4 regions of the Bordetella sp. genome follow, and region 4 is predicted to be linked to each of the others. Evidence: predicted binding sites of a transcription regulator. Region 4 holds the regulator's gene; each other region holds the start of a gene.
The links. The regulator sigma-54, encoded in region 4, starts transcription at its own class of promoters, with help from an activator protein. The targets are predictions, from matches to a motif close to TGGCANGNAANCTGCTTT.

Region 1: the regulator sigma-54 is predicted to act here: its motif matches at 2,163-2,180, upstream of ACO1P8_RS12550 (circularly permuted type 2 ATP-grasp protein).
Region 2: the regulator sigma-54 is predicted to act here: its motif matches at 2,828-2,845, upstream of hmpA (NO-inducible flavohemoprotein).
Region 3: the regulator sigma-54 is predicted to act here: its motif matches at 2,468-2,485, upstream of urtA (urea ABC transporter substrate-binding protein).

The regions. Positions count from the first base shown of each region.
Region 1 covers NZ_JBMQQZ010000064.1:57,174-61,263, forward strand. The annotation lists gene ACO1P8_RS12540 (lytic transglycosylase domain-containing protein) at 1-1,376, opposite strand, end outside; gene ACO1P8_RS12545 (5-formyltetrahydrofolate cyclo-ligase) at 1,403-2,026, shown strand; gene ACO1P8_RS12550 (circularly permuted type 2 ATP-grasp protein) at 2,262-3,692, shown strand; gene ACO1P8_RS12555 (alpha-E domain-containing protein) at 3,695-4,090, shown strand, end outside.
Region 2 covers NZ_JBMQQZ010000083.1:136,891-140,980, reverse strand. The annotation lists gene ACO1P8_RS17995 (HlyD family secretion protein) at 1-578, opposite strand, end outside; gene ACO1P8_RS17990 (CerR family C-terminal domain-containing protein) at 713-1,486, shown strand; gene hmpA (NO-inducible flavohemoprotein) at 1,555-2,736, opposite strand; gene norR (nitric oxide reductase transcriptional regulator NorR) at 3,021-4,090, shown strand, end outside.
Region 3 covers NZ_JBMQQZ010000092.1:34,116-38,205, reverse strand. The annotation lists gene urtB (urea ABC transporter permease subunit UrtB) at 1-1,084, opposite strand, end outside; gene urtA (urea ABC transporter substrate-binding protein) at 1,103-2,356, opposite strand; gene ACO1P8_RS20350 (LysR family transcriptional regulator) at 2,835-3,764, shown strand; gene ACO1P8_RS20345 (helix-turn-helix domain-containing protein) at 3,866-4,090, shown strand, end outside.
Region 4 covers NZ_JBMQQZ010000091.1:51,087-55,176, reverse strand. The annotation lists gene ACO1P8_RS20050 (sigma-54 interaction domain-containing protein) at 1-594, shown strand, start outside; gene ACO1P8_RS20045 (PRC-barrel domain-containing protein) at 614-1,066, opposite strand; gene ACO1P8_RS20040 (RNA polymerase factor sigma-54) at 1,351-2,829, shown strand; gene ACO1P8_RS20035 (hypothetical protein) at 2,894-3,226, opposite strand; gene ACO1P8_RS20030 (hypothetical protein) at 3,392-3,760, shown strand; gene ACO1P8_RS20025 (phospholipase D-like domain-containing protein) at 3,824-4,090, opposite strand, start outside.

The sequences.
Region 1 (4,090 bases), on a different contig from region 4:
GGGACGGCACGCGGCGGCACGGTGATCGTGCGGCCCAGCTCTTCGGCCGCCAACTGGCCATAAAAGGTGAACTGCCCGGCGATCTGTTCGTATTCCTGCTGCGCCCGTTCACGCCGGCCGGTCGCCGCCAGCCCGCGCGCGTGCCAATAGATCCACGCTGGTTCGTCGCGCGCCTGCGGCGACATGGCCTCGATGGACGCGATCACCCATTTCCAGTCGATGCGCGGCTGCCGCAGGGCGGCACGTACCTTCCATTCCTCGTTGTACTGTGTCAGCCGGATATGGCCGGCTTCGACATACCAGTCATGGGCGCGTGGATCCTGGTTCAACACCGCCACCAGCGCCAGCTGCGCCCGCACCCACGCCAGGTCCTGGCGCGGCAACGCGCGCGCCCATTCCCGCCGGACATAGGCATCGGCCACGTCCAGGTTGCCGCGCGCCAGGCGCGCCAGCGCGATGGTTACCAGTTCCGTCGCCGCCCGCGTGCGCGGCGGCTTGGACTGGCGCACCAGCCACTTCATCGGGTCCTTGATCATGGCGTCGTAGGCTTTCTGTTCGGGGGGCTCGAACAGATAACCCGCGTACTTGCGCGCGTCGGCCAGCTTGTTGTCCTCGATCGCATCGCGCAGCTGCGGCTGCAGGTCGTTCCAGCCCAGGATGTGGTTGGCGACCAGGTCGTCATACAGAGACCAGCACCATACCCCGGGGGCGAAGGCGCGCATCGCTTCGGCGCCGCCGACTTTCCTGCCGGTCATGTAGCGGGCTTCCAGCGTGGCGCACTCGGTTTGCGCATTGCCGTTCTTGATGGGCGCGAGCTTGTTGACGGTGTCGTAGTCGCCCGAGCGCGCCGCCGCCAGCAGCCAGTCGGCCCGCAGCCTATCGGCCAGGTAGGCGTCCGGACTGCGTTCGATGAAGCGCCGCAGCTGGTCCACCGGCCATTGCCCGCGCGGCATGTTCCAGACCTGGTAGCGCAGCAGCCAGTACTCGGGATACATGCCGAGGATATCGTCGCGCGCCTGCGGCACGATGACGGCCAGGGCCGACCACTGCTTGCGCAGCATGGCGTCGCGCGCGCTCATGACCGCCTGGCGCGCCGGGGTCGGCGGCTGATTGCTCGATAGCGACACGTCCTCGGGGCGCTCGCTGGCGGAGGGGTCGTCGGCCAGAGAGGTAAGCGGAGCGTCCGTCGCGGCCGGAGCGGCGGGCGTACCGGCCGCCGCCGCGATCACCGCCGAATCCTGGCCGGGGCGCTGCTGCGCATCCACCGGTGCACAGGCGGACGTCAGCAGCGCCAACAGCGGCAATGCGCGACGCAACAAGCGCCCGCCATCGCCCCCGGGCGATTTCTGATAACGTCCCGATTCCCCCCTACGCATCAGTTCTCCTTAACGCCTGGACCCGAATGACCACCAAAAACACGTTGAAGGATAACGCAGTACCGCTGCGCAAGCGATTGCGGGAGGCGCGCGCATCGCTGAACGAGGCGCAGCGTCAACGCGGCGGCCTGCTCATGCGTGGCCGGCTGTTCACCTGGGTGGCGCTGGCGCGCGAAGCAGCGCGCAACGCCGGCCGCCCGGGACCTTCCGTCATCGCCGCCTACTGGCCGCTGCAGGACGAGCCGGATCTGCGGCCTTTGCTCACACAATGGGCGGAAGCGGGCATCACCGTGGCCCTGCCCGCCGTGCAGGGTGCCGGCCAGCCCCTGGAATTCCGCCCCTGGATGCCGGATGCGCCCATGCAGGAAGGGGCTTACGGCATCCAGGAACCGTTGCCCGGCGCCACCGTCATCCCCGATCTGATCCTGGTACCCACGCTGGGGTACAGCGGGCAGGCCGACCGGGTCGGCTACGGCGGCGGGTACTACGACCGCACGCTGTCGGCGCTGAAGACGGCGGGACATGCATTCACGACGATCGGCATCGCCTGGACGGTCGGACGACTGGAGGATACTCACATACCCGAGGCCCACGATGTCCGGCTGGATGCCGTCCTGACACCCGATGGCTGGGTGCCCAAGGCCCCCTGACCGACGGAGACATACCCACGCCGCGTCCGCCACCTCGCCGGGCGCCGCACCATCACGGTGCGCTGCCCGGCGCCGGCGGAACGCCGGCAACGCACCAGGTCGGCGCCCCATGCGCTTTCCCCCATAACCGCAAAATTGGCACAAGTGTTGCTTCCATTGCGGTGTAACAAGCGATGCCGGCCATCGCCTCAGGCAAAGGGCGAGACCGGCCGCCCCTGACAGGAGGAGCGCAACCATGGACCAACCGTCCGGCACCATCCGCGCCTACGACGAGATGTACGACAGCGCGGGCGAAGTGCGTCCGCATTACAGCGCCCTCGGGCAATGGCTCGCGACCCAGACCGACGAGGTCATGGCCGCCCGACGCCTGGAAGCCGATTTCAATTTCCGCCGGGTGGGCATCACGTTTTCCGTGGCCGGCGACGAAGCCGGCACCGAGCGCCTGATCCCCTTCGACCTGATTCCGCGCATTATCCCGGCCGCCGAATGGCGCCATCTGGACGCGGGACTGAAGCAGCGCGTGCGCGCGCTGAACATGTTCATTCACGACATCTATCATGGCCACGACATCGTGCGCGCCGGCATCGTGCCGGCCGAACAGGTCTTCCTGAACGCGCAATACCGCCCGGAGATGCAGGACGTCGATGTCGCCGAAAACATCTACTGCCATATTGCCGGCGTGGACGTGGTGCGCGCCGGCGCCGGCGATTTCTACGTCCTGGAGGACAATCTGCGCGTCCCGTCCGGCGTGTCCTACATGCTGGAAAACCGCAAGGTGTCCATGCGGCTGCTGCCCGATGCCTTCAGCCGCCTGAAGGTGGGACCGGTGGCGCACTATCCGGACCTGCTGCTGGACAACCTGCGGGAAGTCGCGCCGCGCGGCAACGACGATCCCACCGTGGTCGTGCTGACGCCCGGCATGTACAACTCCGCGTACTTCGAACATGCTTTCCTGGCGCAGCAGATGGGCGTCGAGCTCGTCGAGGGCCGCGACCTGTTCGTCGACCACAATACCGTCTATATGCGCACGACGCGCGGTCCGCGCCGCGTGGATGTCATCTACCGCCGCGTCGACGATGATTTCATGGATCCGCTCTCGTTCCGCGCCGATTCCGCGCTGGGCGTGCCGGGGCTGATGTCGGTCTATCGCGCCGGCCGCATCACGCTGGCCAACGCCGTCGGCACGGGCATCGCCGACGACAAATCGACCTACCTGTACGTCCCGGACATGATCCGCTTCTACCTGGGCGAGGAACCGCTGCTGCAGAACGTGCCCACCTGGCGTTGCGCGCGGTCCGACGAGCTGTCCCATGTGCTGGCCAATATGCATGAACTGGTGGTCAAGGAGGTGCATGGGGCGGGCGGCTACGGCATGCTGGTGGGGCCGGCGTCCACGCGCGCCCAGGTCGATGCCTTCCGCGAACGCGTGCGGGCCAATCCCGCGGCCTACATCGCGCAGCCCACGCTGGCTTTGTCGACCGTGCCTACCTACGTCGAAAGCGGCATCGCGCCGCGCCACGTCGATCTGCGACCCTACGTGCTGTGCGGCAAGGAAATCCATACCGTGCCGGGCGGCTTGTGCCGCGTCGCGCTGACCGAGGGCTCGCTGGTGGTCAACAGCAGCCAGGGCGGCGGGACCAAGGACACCTGGGTGCTGGAGGAATGACCATGCTGAGCCGCACTGCCGACAATCTGTTCTGGATGTGCCGTTACATGGAGCGCGCGGAGAACATGGCCCGCATGCTGGATGTGAGCATGCAAATGTCGCTGCTGCCGCAGGACCCCGCGACACGCGAACGGTCCTGGCAGGCGCTGATGCGCATCTCCGAACTGCAAACCCTGTTCGACCAGCGCTATCCCGAGGGCAGCGCGCGCGACGTGCTGCGCTTCATGATGCGCGAGCCGGACAACCCGTCCTCCATCTACGCCTGCCTGCACGCCGCCCGCGAGAACGCCCGCGCGGTGCGCGGCAGCCTGACGACCGAACTCTGGGAGACCTACAACACCACCTGGCTGGAGCTGCTGCGCCACCTGCGCTCGGAGCTTCCCGAACGCAACCCGGGG
Region 2 (4,090 bases), on a different contig from region 4:
GTCGCGCGCGCCTGGTCGCGCTGGTTGCTCAGGCTGGAAAGCCGTTCGCTGGTTTCCGCGCCGGTGGCGGCCAGCGGCCTGTAGCGGCGCACTTCGTCTTCGGCGTGGCTGGCGTTCAACCGCGCCACGCGTTCCTGTGCCTCGGCCTGCGTCACGTTGGCGGTCTGCTGGCGGATTTCCGCCTGGGCGCGCTCGATGTCGGCCTGGCGCGCATCGACCGTGGCCCGGGCCTGGTCCTGGGCCGCGCGGTATTGGCGGTCATCCAGCCGCACCAGCGGGTCGCCCGCCCGCACGGCCTGGTTGTCGGCGACATAGACTTGCGTCACATAGCCGCTGACCTTGGGTGCGATGGTGACGCTGTCGGCCTGCAGGTAGGCGTCGTCGGTGCTTTCGATATAGCGTCCCACCAGCCACCAGTGGGCGCCCCAGGCCAGGGCGGCGGCGATGGCCAGCGCGCCGGCCCCCAGCAGGATGGCGCGGCGGCTGCGTGTACGCGGCCGCCGTGCGGGTGCGGCGTCGGCGGTTGATGTGCCGCGCGGGGCGGTCGGGGAATCTGGCGATCCTGCGGATACGGGCATGGGGCGCGTTGAATTTTGAACAAGTGGAATATTTTTATCGCCTGGAAGAAATTTATCAAGTGTTATATTTTTCCCTGACGAACAGATGACGTGCGGCGGACGACGGACCGCGGAACTCGCTCCGGGAGACAGGCATGAACGACACAAAGCGCGTCCGGCGCCCCGCTGGCAGCGGTTATGCAAGGGGTGACGAAACCCGCCTGCGCATCATCGAGGCAGCCATAGAACGCTTCGGCGAATCCGGCTTCGGCGGCGCCTCGACGCGGGACATCGCCGCGCATGCCGGCGTCAACGCCCCGGCGTTGCAGTACTACTTCGAAAGCAAGGAAGGGCTGTATCGCGCCTGCGCCGAACATATCGCCGATAGCGCGCGCGCCGCTTTCGAGCCGGCGCTGGAGCAGGCTCGCGCCGCCCTGGCCGATTGGTCGGACGCCGAAGCGCTGATCGGCGCTTTCATCCATATCCAGGATCTCATCGCCGATCGCATGTTCCGCGCGTCGTGCGGCCCGGACCAGCGGCTGTTCTTCGCGCGCGAGCAGGCCGGCCACGAACCGCCGATCGCCACCGACATCCTGCAGGAGCGCTTACGCAAGCCGCTGAACGACGTCTGCATGGCGCTGGTGGCGCGCATTGCCGGCACCGCGATCGACGACCCAAGGACCATGGTGCGCGTCTTCTCGCTGCACGGACAATTATTGATATTCCACACGGCCAAGCGGGGCGCGCTCTCGCTGCTGGGATGGCAGGAAATCGATTCCGCGCGCGCGGAACTGGTCAAGGAGACCGTACGCGAGCAGACCCGCACGCTGCTTCGGCTGTGGCATGCCGGCGCATCGGAGGACATGCGCGGCAAGGCCGCGGGCCGCACCCCACGGCCACCGCGCAAAGCCTTGTCGAAGAAACGCTGATCCGTGCTTCCCGTCCGCTGCCGCGGGCCATCCGGATGACCCGCGCGTCGGCGCTGGCGCGCCGCGTTCTACAGCGCGCCGGCCGGACCGAAGAATTCGTAGCGGCTTTGCGATTCCGGCACCCCCAGCGCCGCCAGCGTTTTCTTCATGAAGGACATGAAAGGCCGGGGACCGACGAAGTAGGCGTCCAGGTCGGCGGGGAAGGGTAGCCACTGGCGCAGCTGTTCCGCATGGGCCCGGCCCACGGCATCGGGCTGGCGTGCCGCGCCCTCGGCATCTTCGTAGCAAACGTAATGACGCAGCCGCGGATAGCGCGCGGCCAGCTGATCGACGTAGTCGCCAAAGGCATGGACGTCCCCGTTGCGCGCGTAATGGATGAAGTGCACGGGCCGCTCGCCTTCGCGCAAGGCATCTTCCAGCATGGCGAGCACGGGTGTCACACCCACGCCGGCGCTGATCAGCGCCAGCGGCCGGTCGCCTTCGCGCAGCACGAAGTCCCCCGCGGGCGGAAATACGTCCAGGGTATCGCCTTCTCGGATCCGGTCGTGCAGGAAGTTCGAGGCGACGCCGCCCGGCTCCCGCTTGACGCTGATGCGGTACTGGCTGCCGTCGGGCGCGCGCGACAGCGAGTAATTGCGGCGGATCTCCTGGCCGTCGACGTTCAGCCGCAAGCCCAGATACTGGCCCGGACGATAGGCGAGCAGGGCGCTGCCATCGGCCGGGCGCAGATAGAAAGACGTGATTTCGGCGCTCTCGGCGGCCTTGCGGGTCACGATGAAGGGCCGCGCGCCCCGCCAGCCTCCCGCTTCCTGTTCGCGTGCGTCATACGCGGCCGCCTCGGCCTGGATCAGCATGTCGGCCAGTTGCCGATAGGCGGCGGCCCAGGCGGCGATGACTTCGTCGGTGGCGACGTCCGCGCCCAATACTTCGCGGATGGCCCGCAGCAGGCATGTCCCAACGATGGGATAGTGCTCGGGCAAAACCTGCAAGGACACGTGCTTGTTGACGATCTGCGTCGCCAGCGGCGCCAGGGCCTGGAGGCGATCGATATTGCGCGCGTACATCAGCACGCCATTGGCCAGGGCTCGCGGCTGCGCGCCGCTGGCCTGGTGCGCCTGATTGAATAGCGGCCGTACCTCCGGATATTCGTCCAGCATGATCTTGTAGAAGTGCGTGGTCAGCGCCTCGCCGCCCGTTTCGAGCAGGGGCACGGTGGCGCGGATAATGGCGAGCTGGTTCGAATCGAGCATGGCAGTGAAACTCCTTTATTTGGCCCCTCGTTTCATGGCTTCCACGAAGGTGCGGGGACGGCGGCTCGCGGGTCGCGAGTCTGTTTTATGCAATGCAACATCCATGCCAATGCGGCCCGCCCCGGCGCCCTCTCGTCCAGTCAGGAATAAGCATTAAATAAAGGAGTTTTATAGACTCTATAAAGATAGATACGAGTCATATGAACCCGGAATTTCCGGGAGATGCGTTATGCTGGCGGCACCGGTCTTCACCTTGACCGGCTTATTTCCGCCCCAGCGTCCCCATGCCCGCCCGCACCCAACATCCCCTGCTTGGCGCCATCATTCCCCTGGTGGCCGATCTGGCGCGAGAGCTCGTGCCGGCAGAGCGCTATCGCCGGCTGCTGGACGCGCTGCGCGCTTTGCTGCCGTGCGATGCGATCGGCCTGCTGCGTCTGGAGGGCGACGCCCTGATCCCCCTGGCGATGGAGGGCCTTAGTCCCGACGCGATGGGCCGCCGGTTCCGGCTGGACCAGCATCCCCGCCTGCGTGCCTTGCTGGCGGCGGACGGCGCCATGCGTTTTCCGCCGGATAGCGGCCTTCCGGATCCGTACGATGGACTGGTGGCGGAGGGCGGCGAGCTGCACGTACACGATTGCATGGGATGCGTCATCACGGTCGGCCAGCGCAAGTGGGGCCTGCTGACCCTGGACGCATTGCAGGCAGGGCGGTTTTCCGCGGAAGACCTCGGTGTGCTGGACGTCTTCGCCGGCCTGGCCGCCGCGACCGTCACCGTGGCGGCCCGTATCGAGCAACTGGCCGTCACCGCCGAGGACGAACGGCGGCGGGCGGAAAGCTACCGCCTGGCGGCCGCCGAGCCATCGCGTCGCCTGACCGGCCAGAGCAGCGCCTTTCGCCGCTTGATGAAGGACGTCGAAATGGTCGCCGCCAGCGAGCTTACGGTGCTGATCACCGGCGAGACCGGGGTGGGCAAGGAATTGATCGCGCAGGCGTTGCACGCGGGCTCGCCCAGGGCGGGCAAACCGATGATCAGCGTCAATTGCGCCGCCTTGCCGGACAACCTCATCGAAAGCGAACTCTTCGGCCATGTCCGCGGCGCATTCTCGGGCGCCGTCCAGGACCGGCGCGGCAAGTTCGAGCTGGCGCACGGCGGCACGCTGTTCCTGGACGAGGTGGGAGAACTGCCGCTCAGTGCGCAAGCCAAGCTGCTGCGCGTGTTGCAGAGCGGCCAGTTGCAGCGCGTCGGTTCCGATCGCGAGCATCAGGTCGATGTGCGGCTGATTGCCGCCACCAACCGCGACCTGGCCGAGGAAGTGCGTGCCCGCCGCATGCGCGCGGATTTCTATCATCGGCT
Region 3 (4,090 bases), on a different contig from region 4:
ACAGCGAACGCACCAGCTGCATCAGGATCAGGCTGATGCCCCAGGTCGCCAGCAGCGTTTCCAGGGGGCGGCCATATAGCCAGCGGATGACGGTGCGTTCCAGCGCCATGCCCACCAACGCCGTCACGACAAAGGCGACGGGCAGGGCGGCGATCACGTACCAGTCCATCCAGGCGGGCGCCCAGGCGCGGAAGGCGCCCTGCACGGCAAACGTGGCGTAGGCGCCGATCATCAGCAGTTCGCCGTGGGCCATGTTGATCACGCCCATCAGGCCGAAGGTAATGGCCAGGCCCAGCGCGGCCAGCAACAGCACGCTGCCCAGGCTGATGCCGTAGAAAAGATTGCCGGCCCATTCGATGGCGGCAAGGTGGCGGTCGATGGCGCGCAGGGCGGCCGCGGCCGCGTCGCGCACGCCGGCGTCCGGTTCTGCGTAGTTGCCCTGCGCGTCGCGTCCGGTCATCGCGGTCAGGACCGGAATGAAACCGGTGTTCAGGCTGCGTCCCAGGATCTCGACGGCATGGCGGCGCACGTTGGCGTCCGGACTTTTCAATTCGAGATTTGCCTGCGCGATTTCCAGCGCGCTGCGCACCTGCGGGTCCTTTTCTTTGTCCAGCGCTGCCACGATCAGCGGCAGGACGGCGGCCTGCGACGTTTGCTGCAGGCGCTGGGCGGCAGCCAGGCGCTGCGCGGGGTCGGCGGCGTGCAGGCGCGATTCCGCCAGCGCCCCCTCGATCGCGCGGCGCAGGCGGTTATTGATCATGACGGAGCCCGCATCCGCCGGCATGGGCTGGCTCTGGCCGGTGGCCGGGTCGAGCGCGCTCTTGCCGGTGTCGATCAGCACGCGGCCGTCGGTGGTGGCGTAGAGCCGGTCCGAGCCCATCGCCGCCAGGACATCGGCGGCGGCGGGGTCGGTGGACTGGCCCAGTTGGCGGATCGCCTGAAGCTTGGCGTCGGTGTCGTCGCCGGCCAGCGGCGCGAGCAGCGAGGCATCGAGCCCCGCGCCCAGCGCCGCCGCCATGGGCATGGCCAGCAGGCATGCGGCCAGCAGGCGGCGAAGAATGGTTGCGATGAGCGCGATGCGCATGGCGATGCGGTTCCTTCCTTACAGGTTTTGCTTGCCTTCGTTGCCGGGGATGTAGGGGCTCCACGGTTGCGCGCGGATCGGTCCCTTGCTTTTCCAGACCACGTTGAACTGGCCGTCGGCGCGGATCTCGCCGATGTACACGGGCTTGTGCAGGTGATGGTTGGTCTTGTCCATCTCGATGGTGTAGCCGTCCGGCGCGTTGAACTTCTGGCCGCCCACGGCCGCGATGACCTTATCCACATTGGTGGTCTTGGCCTGTTCGACGGCCTGCTTCCACATATGGATGCCGATGTAGGTGGCTTCCATCGGGTCGTTGGTGACGACCGTATCGGCATTGGGCAGGTTCTTCGCCTTGGCGTAGGCCTTCCACTTCTTGATGAACTCGGCGTTGACGGGATTCTTGATGGATTCGAAGTAGTTCCAGGCGGCCAGGTGGCCGACCAGCGGCTTGGTATCGACGCCGCGCAGTTCCTCTTCGCCGACCGAGAACGCCACCACCGGTACGTCGGTCGCCTTCAGCCCCGCATTGCCCAATTCCTTATAGAAAGGCACGTTCGAATCGCCGTTGATCGTGGAGATCACCGCGGTCTTGCCACCGGTGGCGAACTTCTTGATATTGGCAACGATGGTCTGGTAGTCCGAGTGGCCGAAGGGCGTGTAGACCTCCTGGATATCGTCGTCCTTGACGCCCTTGGAATGCAGGAAGGCACGCAGGATCTTGTTGGTGGTGCGCGGATACACGTAGTCGGTACCGAGCAGCACGAAGCGCTTGGCGCCGCCGCCGTCTTCGCTCATCAGGTATTCCACCGCGGGAATGGCCTGCTGGTTGGGCGCCGCGCCGGTGTAGAAAACATTGTGTTCGAGCTCTTCGCCTTCGTACTGGACGGGATAGAACAGCAGGCCGTTCAGCTCCTTGAAGACCGGCAGGACGGACTTGCGCGATACGGAAGTCCAGCAGCCGAACACCACGGCGACTTTTTCCTGCGACAGCAGCTGGCGCGCCTTTTCGGCGAAGAGCGGCCAGTTCGAGGCGGGGTCGACCACGACGGGCTCGAGCTTCTTGCCCATGACGCCGCCGGCCGCGTTGATCTCTTCGATCGTCATCAGGGCGACGTCTTTCAGCGAGGTCTCCGAAATCGCCATCGTGCCGGACAGCGAATGGAGGATGCCGACCTTGATGGTGTCTTCGGCGGCCAGGGCCTCCGGCAGCCATCCCGTCATTGCCATCACACTGGCGGCCGTCAATTGTTTGAGTACGTGTCTGCGGTTCATGTTGTCGGGATCCTTAACGATGAGCCGGCTGGTGCCGGCGGGAATGCATGGCAAGGCTTCGTGCAGCGGCCACGTGCGCATCGGAGCGATGACGCAGGGGCATCCTTCCCAAAAGCAAAACCTGTGCCAATTTGTGATCGCGGGTACCGGATCTCTGCCGTTGGCGAACGCGGCGTGGCCGTCATCGACCGGTCCGCGGCGCGCGGTCCTCGTGGGCGGTGCAGCCGGAGGGGCGGCACCATGTCGAAGCGGCCTTGGTGCTGAAAGGCACGCTGATGGTGCGTATGTGCCTTGACTTGGTGCGTATCGCCCATAAGGGGGGTACCCGAGACGGCCCCCGGGGCGTGCAAAGAGCCGGGGTGGTGCAATACAGTTCTGGGGCAAGCCAAACAGGGGCATCCCGCCAGCCAGCTGGCTCGCTAGGGGAATGCCACAAACCGGGACCGACCGCCTTTCCGGGCGGTGTTAGGAGAAACCGATGCCCTACGCCTATGACCTGAAGGACCTGCGCCTCTTCAAGGCCGTGGCCAAGGCCCGCAATCTGGCAGCGGGCGCGGCGACGCTGAATATGACGGCGTCATTGGCCAGCTATCGCTTGAAAAGCCTCGAATACACCGCGGGCTGCCCTTTGTTCGTGCGGGGCCCGCGCGGAATGACCCTGACGCCGGCCGGCGAGGCCATGGCAAAACATGTGGACGTGCTGTTCACGGACCTGCATGCCATGCACGAAGAAGTGGGCACGCATGCCCAGGAGTTGCACGGCAAGGTAAGGCTGCTGGCCAATAGCAGCGCCCTGCATGGTTTCATCATCCCCAGCGTGGCGCGATTCCTCGCGGCCAATTCGCGCGTCGATGTCGAGATCCAGGAGATGGCGAGCGAAGACATCGCAGGCTATATCCGCGAAGGCGAAGCCGATATCGGCGTATTCGCGGGGCAGGTCGACGACCCGGACCTGGTATGCGAGCTCTATGCCATGGATAGGCTGGTATGCGTCACGCCGCCGGCCCATCCGCTGGTGCAGCGTTCGCGGGCGAGCCTGAAGGATATCCTGGACAACGATTTCGTTTGCCGCGACATCGCCAGCAGCAATACGCAATTCCTGTTGGAGCGTGCGGCCGAAATCGGCAAGCCGGTGAAGGCGCGCGTGTATGCGCATGACTTCGCGGCGGTGATGCATTTGGTGTCGGCCGGCGTGGGCGTGGCCCTGGTGCCGATGAGCGTGGCGGAACCTGCCTTGCGCGATGGGCGCGTCGGCGCGGTAAGCCTGCTCGATCATTGGGCGTTTCGCGAGCTGCACCTTGTCATGAAGCGCGTGCCGGCGCAGGCCGAGCTGGTTCACCAGTTCGCCACGATATTGATGCACGATCCGCTGGTGGTGACGACGCGCTCGTCCACGCATTGGGCCTGAAGCCGTCCGCCGCGGACGATCCAGCTATGGGTGAATAGACAGACTGGCGTTCTAAACAAACATAAAATTGTGTTTTTTTGGCAATTTACTAAAATGTAAATATGCCAAAGCGATCTGCCGCCCTCAATTCCATGCCGCCCGGCGTGCTGGCGGACCTGCGCTTGCTCGGAGAGAATCTCGCTATAGCCCGCAAACGCCGTCGCGAGCCATTAAAGTCCTGGGCCCAGCGCATCGGCGTTTCCGAGCCTACGCTGATGCGCATGGAGAAGGGCGATCCGAGCGTTTCCATGGGTGTTTACGCCACGGCATTGTGGCTCGTCGGTCGA
Region 4 (4,090 bases):
CTGGAAACCGGCACTTTTCATCGCGTCGGCGGACTCCACCCGGTTCGGGTAAACGTCCGCATCGTGGCCGCCACCAACCGGGACCCATACACGGCCGTCAACGAGGGCCGCTTCCGCGAGGACCTGCTCTACCGGCTGGCCGTGGTGCCGCTGCGCGTGCCGCCCCTGCGGGAAAGGCTGGAAGACGTGCCTTACCTGGCACAGCGTTTCCTGGACAGCTTCAACGCGGCCGAGGGAACCAACAAAGTCTTCTCCAAGCGTGCATCCGACGCCCTGCTGGCATACGACTGGCCGGGAAACGTCAGGGAATTGAAGAATACTATCCATCGCGCCTACATTCTGGCCGATAACGTGGTCGAGATCGCCGCGCCGGCGCTGTCACGGCGACAGTCCAAGGCGCAGGTTGCCCATGGCACGTTGAAGATGTCCGTGGGAACCTCGCTGCTGCAGGCACAAAGGGAATTGATCCTGGCGACACTGGCTCATCACCAGGGCGACAAGCGCCTGACCGCCCGCACGCTGGGTATCAGCCTTAAGACGCTGTACAACCGGCTTGGCACCTACGACGGATCCGCGACCTCGCACTCCGGGTAATCCCGGACTCGCGGCAAAGTCACGACCAATACGGGGGCTGCCCATAGTACTCGTGGACCCCCGCAGCCCAGGCGGGGTCAGCCATGCGCGGCCAATTGTCCTTGTCGAAGCCGGCGGCGTTGCGCAGACGCTCCAGGTCGATATCCAGCAGAAAGCATTTGCGGTCGGTGTCCAGCGTCAACGCGCTCCACGGCACCGCGAACAGCTTGTCGCCGATCCCCATGACACCGCCTCGTGCCAGCACGGCATAAGCGATGCGGCCGCTGCCGACGTCGATCATGATGTCCTGCAAAACGCCCAACTTTTCGCCGGACAGGTTCAGGACGTCGTTCCCCTCCAGCGTGGCCGCCGCCATGACTTCCGGCCCGGGGCCGGCGCCGGATTTCTTTGCCGACCCGACGATCCGCGTCTCGGCCGGCGAGCCGGCGGCGGCAATGTGCCCGGGTTCGACGGTATCTCGGCCATGCTCCATATCGACCTCCTGGGAATGACGCCGCCGCCGCGATCCTGGAGGCGTCTGGCAGTTATTACATGAGCTGGTAAATCCGTCCGGCAAAGTCGGGGGCTTGGCGGCATCCAGCGATCCACCTATCCCTACGCCAGCATGCGGCGTGCCTTGAAAAGCCAATAAATACGCGGGCTTGCCAGGGGTCCGTCAGGTCGCACGGGGTCGACTGAAAATTGGCATGCACCTTGCTTATGTTTGTCTTGAATGGGATGGGCGTTTTCATCCCTGCAGTCAGACGGAGACAGCAATTGGCACATCAAGCCACGTACGAACTCAGGGCGCGTCAGCAGACCAGCCTGACGCCGCGGCTCCAGCAGTCGGTAAAACTGCTGCAGATGTCCGCGCTGGAATTTACCCGCGAAATCGAGCAAGCACTTGCGACAAACCCGTTCCTCGAGGAAGGCGAGGACGATAACGCACCGGCCGACTCCGGCGTGGCGAGCACGCCGGCCACGGATACGGCGCTCCACGAAAATTTGGCCGGCGCGTCCGATATGCAGAATCCCGCTCTGACGGAAGCTCCGCCGGAAGTCGTGGTCGAGCTACCCGAGCTGCCGGACATTCAATCGGAGTATTCCGGCGATTACCCCGCGGCCCGCGCTTCGGGCGATGGCGACAGCGACGTCGGCCAGTGGGCCCGCAGCACCGAAGACCTGCGCGACCGGCTATGCAGCGAACTGTGCAGCTACCGACTGGCGCCACGCGATCGCCTGATGGCCGAGTACATCATCGAGGGGCTGGACGAAGAAGGCTATCTGCGAACCGACCTGACCGAACTCGCCGGGGACGGGGTATTCGATCCCCCACCCGAGCCCGAGGAATGGGAGGTCGCCCTTAAGTTGGTTCAGCAGCTCGACACGCCCGGCCTGGGGGCACGCAACCTCGCGGAATGCCTGAAGCTGCAACTCGTCGCGATGGACGAGACAACGCCCGCGCGCGATCTGGCAATCCACATCGTCGAACACGAACTGGAACGCCTGGGCAAGCACGATTTTTCCGGCCTGGTCCGCGCGTGCCAATGCAGCGACGACGCGATGCGCGAAGCGTGCTCGCTGATACGACGCCTGGACCCTCGCCCCGGACTGCGTTATTCACAAGCCGATTCCAGCTATGTGGTGCCCGATGTCGTCGTACAGAAGTTCAACAACCAATGGATCGTCACACCCAACCGTGCGGCGATGCCCCGCGCACGCCTGCATCGGGCCTACGCCGATCTGTTCCGCAATGCACGCTATAGCGACCGTTCGCCGATGGCACAAGAGCTGCAGGAAGCACGCTGGCTGATCCGCAACGTCGAACAACGCTACAGCACCATACAGCGCGTGGCGGAAGCGATCGTTCTGCGCCAGCAAACGTTCTTCGAGTACGGAGAGATCGCCCTGCGTCCGTTGATGCTGCGCGAGATCGCCGATGAATTGGAAATCCACGAGTCCACCGTATCCCGCGCGACGAGCAATAAATACATGGCCACGCCACGCGGCATTTTCGAATTCAAGCACTTCTTCTCCCGCGAACTTTATACGGACACGGGGGGAAGCTGCTCGGCCGCCGCCGTGCGGGCGTTGATCAAGGAAATGATTGACGGCGAAGATGCATCCACGCCCCTATCCGATGTCGACCTTGCGCAACTGCTCGGCCAGCAAGGCGTGGTGGTGGCGCGTCGCACCGTATCGAAGTACCGTGGACAGCTGAAGTACCCGCCCGCCGACATGCGCCGGCAGTACTGACCGCGAAGGCATATCGAAAAGGGGCGCCGCGGCGCCCCTTCGTCATTCCGCGCGGCGAAGGTCCTTACCGCTTGCCCGTATCCGTATAAGGCGCGCCGCCGCCCTTCGTTGGCGAGACGTTGGTGTTCTTCATATCCGAGGGCATGCGCGGTTCCTTTTCCTTTCGCAGGTCGCTGCCGGAACTATCCCGCGTAACCGGCGCGGTGCCGGCAGGATGGCTCGCATACGGCGCGGGCGCAGGCGTGCCCGGCGGTACCTTGTCATTCCTTGGCGGCGTGGCGGTAGAGTCGTTCGGCGTGGTGGAAGGCGTGGTAGGTGCATTCTGCTGCGCCAACGCGGCACCGGACCCGCAAGCCGCGGCGAGAATCAACATGGAGGTGAGACGACTGAACTTCATTCCGATCTCCTTTCGTGTGACGAGTTGGGACTACGCACACAGCAAGGGCTATGCCTATCGACGCATGGTTGGGGAATATTGCGCTCGGGTACGCAGCTTGCTCGAAGAACCAGCCCGTCGAGGGCCAGGTCAATCGGCCTGTAGACGACAACGAGGAGTAGCGTCATGAGCATCATCAAACTTTCTCTGAGTGCCATCGCATTGAGTATCCCGGCGGTGACTTTCACCGCGCATGCTCAGACCCAGGCGCCGATGACCAACAAGGAAATCGATGCGCAGTATCGCGCCGACCAGAAGAAATGCGATGGCATGAAGGGCGACGAAAAAGACGTTTGCCAAAAAGAAGCCAAGGCCACGCGCGATAGCGCCAAGGCCGACGCGAAGCAAGCCAAGGAACAGGCCGAAGCGCGACACGATGCAACCAAGGAAAAGCGCGAAGCGGCATATGACGTCGCGAAGGCGAAATGCGACACCCTGTCCGGCAACGCCAAGGATGCCTGCATGGCCGATGCCAAAACGCGCTACGGAAAGTAGCCCCTCTGATTGCGAACCGGCCGGCACGCGCCGGCTGTTCCCGGTCCCGGGAGACGGGCCGTATCAGAGCCAGCGCTCGAACATCCGACCAAAGGACTCCATGAGTCTTTCCTTGATGCCCCGGTCCGACCAGTATTGGGCATCGATTCGCTGGCCCCGAGCTACATCCTCGTCAAACAAGGTTTCCATTTGCCGGGCGAAGCGCGGTCCGATCACGACGGCGTTCAACTCATAGTTCAGCGCGAAACTACGCCAGTCCATATTGCTCGAGCCTACGGTGGACCATACTCCGTCGATCACCGCGGTCTTCGCGTGCAGAAACGCGTCGCG